3 regions of the Kurthia sp. Dielmo genome follow, and region 2 is predicted to be linked to each of the others. Evidence: predicted binding sites of a transcription regulator. Region 2 holds the regulator's gene; each other region holds the start of a gene.
The links. The regulator LexA, encoded in region 2, represses DNA repair genes until DNA is damaged. The targets are predictions, from matches to a motif close to CGAACATATGTTCG.
Positions count from the first base shown of each region.

Region 1: the regulator LexA is predicted to act here: its motif matches at 1,048-1,061, upstream of parE (DNA topoisomerase IV subunit B).
Region 3: the regulator LexA is predicted to act here: its motif matches at 1,058-1,071, upstream of addB (helicase-exonuclease AddAB subunit AddB).

Region 1 is NZ_HE578957.1:191,860-194,139, reverse strand. Features, by position in the region: gene KTHG_RS05870 (HesB/YadR/YfhF family protein) at 1-212, opposite strand, end outside; gene plsY (glycerol-3-phosphate 1-O-acyltransferase PlsY) at 232-834, opposite strand; gene parE (DNA topoisomerase IV subunit B) at 1,097-2,280, shown strand, end outside.
Region 2 is NZ_HE578956.1:658,201-660,480, forward strand. Features, by position in the region: gene KTHG_RS03550 (hypothetical protein) at 214-663, shown strand; gene lexA (transcriptional repressor LexA) at 764-1,384, opposite strand; gene yneA (cell division suppressor protein YneA) at 1,543-1,848, shown strand; gene KTHG_RS03565 (DUF896 domain-containing protein) at 1,920-2,165, shown strand.
Region 3 is NZ_HE578956.1:310,026-312,305, forward strand. Features, by position in the region: gene KTHG_RS01890 (PDZ domain-containing protein) at 1-244, shown strand, start outside; gene KTHG_RS01895 (TVP38/TMEM64 family protein) at 408-1,031, shown strand; gene addB (helicase-exonuclease AddAB subunit AddB) at 1,138-2,280, shown strand, end outside.

The sequences.
Region 1 (2,280 bases), on a different contig from region 2:
AAATCATCGTTTTCGATAAAGAAATGAATACCATCTACATCATTTGTGACAGCTTCTTCAATCGGGTCATCAAATGTGACACCGATTGAATAGCCTTCATGAAATGGATTCGATCCGCCGTAACGGGCAAAAAACTTAATTGAGCTTGAAGGCTCTGCATCCATTTCTTCTTTGAACCAATTTAATGCAGCGTTTGAAATAACAATTTTCATGATGTAAAACACTCCCTTGTTATAGCCAAGTGACTTTTGGTTCGGTGCCAGCTTTAATGCGTTGAATATTTGAACGATGACGATAAATAACAAAACCAGCTAATAACGTAATGATTAATAATAATAGCCAATCGTCTGTCATGAAAAAATGTACAACGGCATAAACAAAGGCAACAACGCCACCAAACATCGAAGCAAGGCTAACCATTTTGAACACTTTTAAGCATACCAAGAAAGCAAGGACAATTAAAAGGAAAACGGGCCAGTGATAGCCTAAAAGAACGCCAGCTGATGTAGCAACCGCTTTACCTCCGCGGAATTTTGCGAAAATCGGGAATACATGTCCAACAACAGCTACAAGGCCGGCAACTAGCGGTGGTACACCACTACCAGCAAAAACACTTAATGTAGGTAATAGCGTAGCTGCTGTTCCTTTTAAAATATCGATGACCATCGTAATAGAGCCAGCTGGTTTTCCGAGTACACGAAATGTATTCGTGGCGCCTAAGTTACCGCTGCCGTGTTCGCGGATGTCTGTTTTAAAAAATGCACGGCCAATCCATAAGCCCGTTGGAATAGAACCCAATAAATAAGCTAAGATAAGGACAAGAAATAAGTTCATGCAAAGAGCTCCTTTTAAATTTTAGTAGTAGGTGCTAATAATATATGCTAATTATTTTAGCATATATGATAAACAGGTTACAATTGAACATTTGTCTTTCATATTCTATTCTTATTTTGCTTTCAATTCAACGTTTGTAGTACAATAATGCGTGAGTCAATTCGTGACGTGAGCAGTTGACAGTGATATAATGAGTGTTAAACTAAGGAAATACGAACGGGTGTTTGCTCTAGGGGGAATTTTTTTGACAACAAAACAAACAATGACATCTTATAATGAAGATGCGATTCAAGTATTAGAAGGATTAGAAGCGGTTCGAAAACGACCAGGGATGTATATTGGTTCTACGGATGGACGTGGTCTACATCACCTTGTTTACGAAATTGTCGATAACGCAGTCGATGAAGCATTAGCAGGATATGGTAATCATATCATCGTAAAAATTCATGAAGATCAATCGATTACGGTCATTGACCATGGACGTGGCTTACCTACAGGGATGCACAAAACTGGCAAACCAACACCAGAAGTTATTTTTACGGTGCTACATGCCGGCGGTAAATTTGGTCAAGGTGGCTATAAAACAAGTGGTGGTTTACATGGTGTAGGTTCATCTGTTGTAAATGCCTTATCAAGTTTATTGGAATTAGAAATTCATCGTAACGGTGAAAAATATTATATGCGCTTTGAAAATGGCGGGAAGCCAGCTACAACATTAGAACATATCGGTTCAACAAAAGATTCTGGGACAATGGTGCATTTCAAACCAGACCCAGAAATTTTCTCTGTTACAAAATTCAATTTCGACATTTTAGCAGAGCGTTTGCGTGAGTCTGCCTTTTTACTAAAAGGTTTAAAAATTGAACTAATTGAAGAAGCAACAGAAAAACATGAAGTATATCACTATGATAATGGGATCGAAGCTTTCGTATCTTATTTAAATGAAGATAAAGACGTATTACACCCCGTTCACTATATTGAAGGAACTCAAGATGAAATTGAGGTCGAGTTTGCATTCCAATTTAACGATGGCTATTCAGAAACGATTCTGTCATTTGTCAACAACGTTCGTACACGCGATGGCGGTACACATGAGACCGGTGCAAAAACAGCGATGACACGCGTCTTTAATGACTATGCTCGCAAAATTGGTTTGTTAAAAGAAAAAGATAAAAACTTAGATGGTTCAGATATTCGAGAAGGCTTAGCAGCGATTATTTCGGTGCGAATTCCTGAAAATCTTTTACAATTTGAAGGCCAAACAAAAGGTAAATTAGGTACAAGTGAAGCACGCGGTGCAGTTGATGGTGTGATTCAACAAAAACTCATGTACATTTTAGAAGAAAACGCAGATCTATCTGCATCACTTGTTCGTAAAGCAATTCGTGCACAACAAGTGCGTGAAGCGGCGCGTAAGGCACGTGAGGATGCGCGTAACGGCAAGAA
Region 2 (2,280 bases):
TATAGTGATAAAATCATTATAATTCAATCTTTTTATTTTCACAATTATGATTTTAAATACATTTAAAAAAGGAATTAAATGGAATTTTTAGTCCTGGTATATCGTCACAAATTGACCATAATTTAATAAGCAGGAGACGTATTTAACTAGCATGTTAGCGACAAGCATATAATAATAGAAGATAGAAATAATCGTGTGAGAGGAAGCATTGAATTGACGACATGTTTAACGGCAGCGCCGGTAGTGAAAGTGTTTTTGGGGAATGAAGAAATTGGGGAGGTTCGATTGAAGCAGGAGCATCCGTTTTTAATGAAGGGACAGCGAACGCATCATGCTATTTATGAAGTGATGACGGCTAAACAACAGCTCATCGGAATTTTTCAGCCACATTTTATGGCAGTAGCGAAAGGTTATGAGCTCGTGTTACCGACATATGGCACCATCCTAGATACGACAACCATACGAGAGGGTTATTGTGCATCGATTCGCGGGACGACGTATGAAGTCCGCAGAGGACAACAAGTCTTTGAGTTTGTGAAGGATAATTGTGTGAAAATGATGATAGAGGTGACGCATGTGATTCGATTAACCGCATTAGAAGAAGTAAGTGATGAGGAGCAATTAATCGTAGCCATGATTGCGATGAAGTTAGCTGCTACATAGAGTGGGAGAGGCGGAGACATTCTAGCCTCTTTTTTTGCGAAAGAAAAAAGAAGAGACTGACATGTCAATCTCCTCCTTATGACGAAATCATAAATGATTGTTACATCACTGTACGATATAAGCCAACTACTTTACCTAAAACAGAAACCTTTTCAACGATGATTGGCTCCATTGTGGCGTTTTCAGGTTGTAAGCGGAAGTGGTGCTCTTCTTTATAGAAGCGTTTTACTGTTGCTTCATTTTCTTCTGTCATCGCGACAACAATTTCACCGTTATTTGCAGATGATTGTTGTTTGACGATAACATAGTCACCATTTAATATGCCAGCCTCGATCATCGAATCGCCCATAATCTCAAGCATGAAAATATGGTCATCTGATGTCGCGTAAGACGATGGAATAGGGAAGTACTCCTCAATATTTTCAATTGCAGTTATCGGCATACCAGCCGTTACTTTTCCTACAAGTGGCACATGGAGTACGTCTTTTTTCTTAACGGCTTCATCCGCTGTATCTAATACCTCAATAGCACGTGGCTTTGTTGGGTCACGACGAATTAATCCCTTACTTTCTAAACGAGCTAAATGCCCGTGCACAGTTGAACTAGATGCTAGTCCAACAGCCTCACCGATTTCACGTACAGAAGGTGGATACCCTTTTGTGCGGACCTCTTCTTTAATAAAAGCTAAAATGTCTTCTTGTCTCTTTGAAACTTTTTTCATTTTTTTCACCTCACCTAGTCTATACCTATCGTACTCCGAGTATAACAAATGCGAACAAACAATGCAAACATAAGTTCGAAAAAATAGTTGACACGAATGTTTGTTCGTTTTAAAATAAGAACACATATTCCGAACGTATATTCGAAAGGGTGATTTTCGTGATAAAGTGGATGAAGAAAAATGGTGCAACAGCCGGTATATCAGCGATTGTAGTATGGAGTATGCTTCTAACAATACATGGACTTTTCGATACAACAGATTTTGGCATCATTCAAGTCAAAGATGGCGATACGCTGTGGACATTAGCGGAGCGTTATAAAGGCGATATGGACCGAGAAGATTGGATTTTATCAGTGAAGCGTGAAAATGCTATTTACGAGGACCGTCTATATGTCGGCGATGAGTTAAATGTGCCAAATGGCCACCACAACATAGAGCAAATCGAAGTCGCAACAAATAAATAAAGGCGAAATACTTGCGTTTAGACCAATTTTTTCATACCTTTGTAGTAGTAGTTATGAAGGGAAGAAAAAATATGTTACCACAAGCAAAAATTAACCGCATCAATGCATTAGCGAAAAAGAAAAAAGCAGGTACACTAACACAGGAAGAAGCAAAAGAACAATCAGCACTTCGTCAAGAATACTTGCAAGCTTTCCGCGGCAATATGCGTCGTACAATTGAAAATGTTCGTGTCATGGACCCAGAAGGGAATGACGTCACACCGGACAAATTAAAACAAGTACAAGAAATCAAATCAAAATTAAATCGTCTTAACTAATGAATTCAGCAGCCGTTGTCAGACGTCTGCTGTTTTTTAATTCCTAGTTAGAAAAAAATTGAGTGATGTAATATTTTGAAAATTGGAATATTTTTTCATAGCGCTTACAATTGAT
Region 3 (2,280 bases), 350 kb from region 2:
CGTTGTAGTTGCAGCTGTCTTACCAGAGTCACCAGCTGAAGCGATGGGCATCGAGGTCGGTGAAATTATTCGCCGCGTCAATGGCATACCTGTAAAAACAGAGACGGAGCTTTATGAGGCATTGCAAATCAATGCGGCACATTGTCGTATTGAAGTGCTAGATGCGCAAAATGAAATTCGTATTCGTCAGCATGTTATTTTCCGCCATGATCATTTCCGAATTGGCTTAATTGTGCTGAAATAATACCGGTGGAGAGGCTGTTCCAACGCCTTTCTTTTTTTATGGAATCATCTCTATTTTTTGAAAATAAAGAAGGGTTCCCGCTATAATAAAATAAACAATGTAGAAACTTTTAACGATGTAAAACGCTCTATGATTAGAGGTTATGTACGAAGGGGGCAAGGCTATGCCAGCGTGGTTGACTGTAGAAAATTTTCAAGCCGTTGCCCAGCAACATCAACTTATCGGGATGCTGCTGGCATTCTTATTGCCATTTTTTGAAGCATTTTTACCGGTACTACCACTTGCGGCATTTGTCGTCGCAAATGCGTCTGCATATGGTATGTGGATGGGCTTTTTATTATCTTGGACAGGTTCTGTGGCCGGAGCGTACTGCGTTTTCTTACTTGTAAGACGATTTGGTCACGCCAAGGTTTTTCGTTTTATTACAGAGCGTAAAGCCGTTACAAAACTTATTAAATGGGTGGAATATCATGGCTTTACACCGCTTTTTGTGTTGCTGTGCTTTCCGTTTACACCAACGTCTATTGTCAATGTTGTGGCCGGCTTATCAAAATTAAAAAAGAAGCATTATTTCGTTACGATTTTGTTAGCAAAAATCATCCAGCTCCTTGTTATTAGCTGGATTGGTTCGGATTTACGTGCGTTAATTACGCAGCCCGAACGCTCGATTATTGTCGTGCTCGTCATTTTGATTATGTGGGGCGGCGGTAAATATGCTGAAAAGCGAATGAATGCGAAGATGGCGCAGGACTTGAATAATAAACAGAAAAAACCTTCTGATGACTAGAAGGTTTTTTTATTTTGAGAAATAAGCGAATATACGTTCTTATTTTGTGCGAATACAGGCAAGTCCATGTATAATAAAGGTAATTACGTTTTAGAGGGGGAGTACGATGGCTTTACGTGTCATTTCAGGGCGAGCAGGCGTTGGCAAAACACATTTCATGGAACGCGAAATCATGGATGCAGTCAATAAAGAACCACTTGGGGCGCCGATATTTATGGTTGTTCCAGACCAAATGTCATTTTCAAGTGAACGCAATTTAACGTGGATGGCTGGGGAGTCACGCGGAACAATTCGCGTGCAGGTCACATCATTTAAGCGATTAGCATGGCGCATTTTACAGGAGGCAGGTGGGATTAGCCGTCAGGAGCTCAATGGCTTTGGTTACCGCATGCTACTAAAAAGTGTCCTAGAAGAAAATAAAGATAAGCTACGTCTTTTCGGGAAAGCTGCGGATAAACGTGGCTTTACAGAAGAAATGGAGCAATTATTAAAGGAATTAAGCCGCTATAGCGTCAATGGCGACAAGATGGCATTGATTCAACGTGAGTTCGACCAATTAGACGCACCGCGCACGTTGCAAGATAAGGTGCATGATATTCAATTAATTCAGGCAGCAGTTGAGGAGCGACTGGGGACGACCTATGTCGATAGCGAGGGTTATTTACCACTACTTCAACAAAAATTAGTCCATTCGACGATGATTCGCGAGGCATCAATTTATATTGATGGCTTTATGTCGTTTACCACGCAGGAGTTTGATCTTGTGCAAGAGCTTCTTGCGACCGCAAAAAATGTCACGATAGCACTACCATTTGAGCAGGAGTTCGATGCAGATGATGAGCAGGCGTTATTTTATGAGCCGGCAAATACAGCACGTCGCTTAAAAGATGTCGCGTTTTCAAACGGTATTGAAGTGAAACCAGATGTCCATTTAACACAGACGATGCGCTATAGCAATGATACGCTTCAAACGATTGAATCGCAGTTTGAGCACTATCATCCGAAGCAGGCGAAAACGACGGCGCATCTCGATATTGCGGCAGCCGTTAATCCTCATGCGGAAATCCATGAGGTCGCGCGAAAAATTCGGACGCTGTCACATGAGGGCATCGCCTACAATGAAATGGCGATTATTTACCGTCAGGCAGAGCAGTATGATCCACTGCTATCCACCATTTTTCCGCAATATGACATTCCGTTTTTCATTAGCCAAAAGAAACCAATGCTGCATCACCCACTCATTGAATTT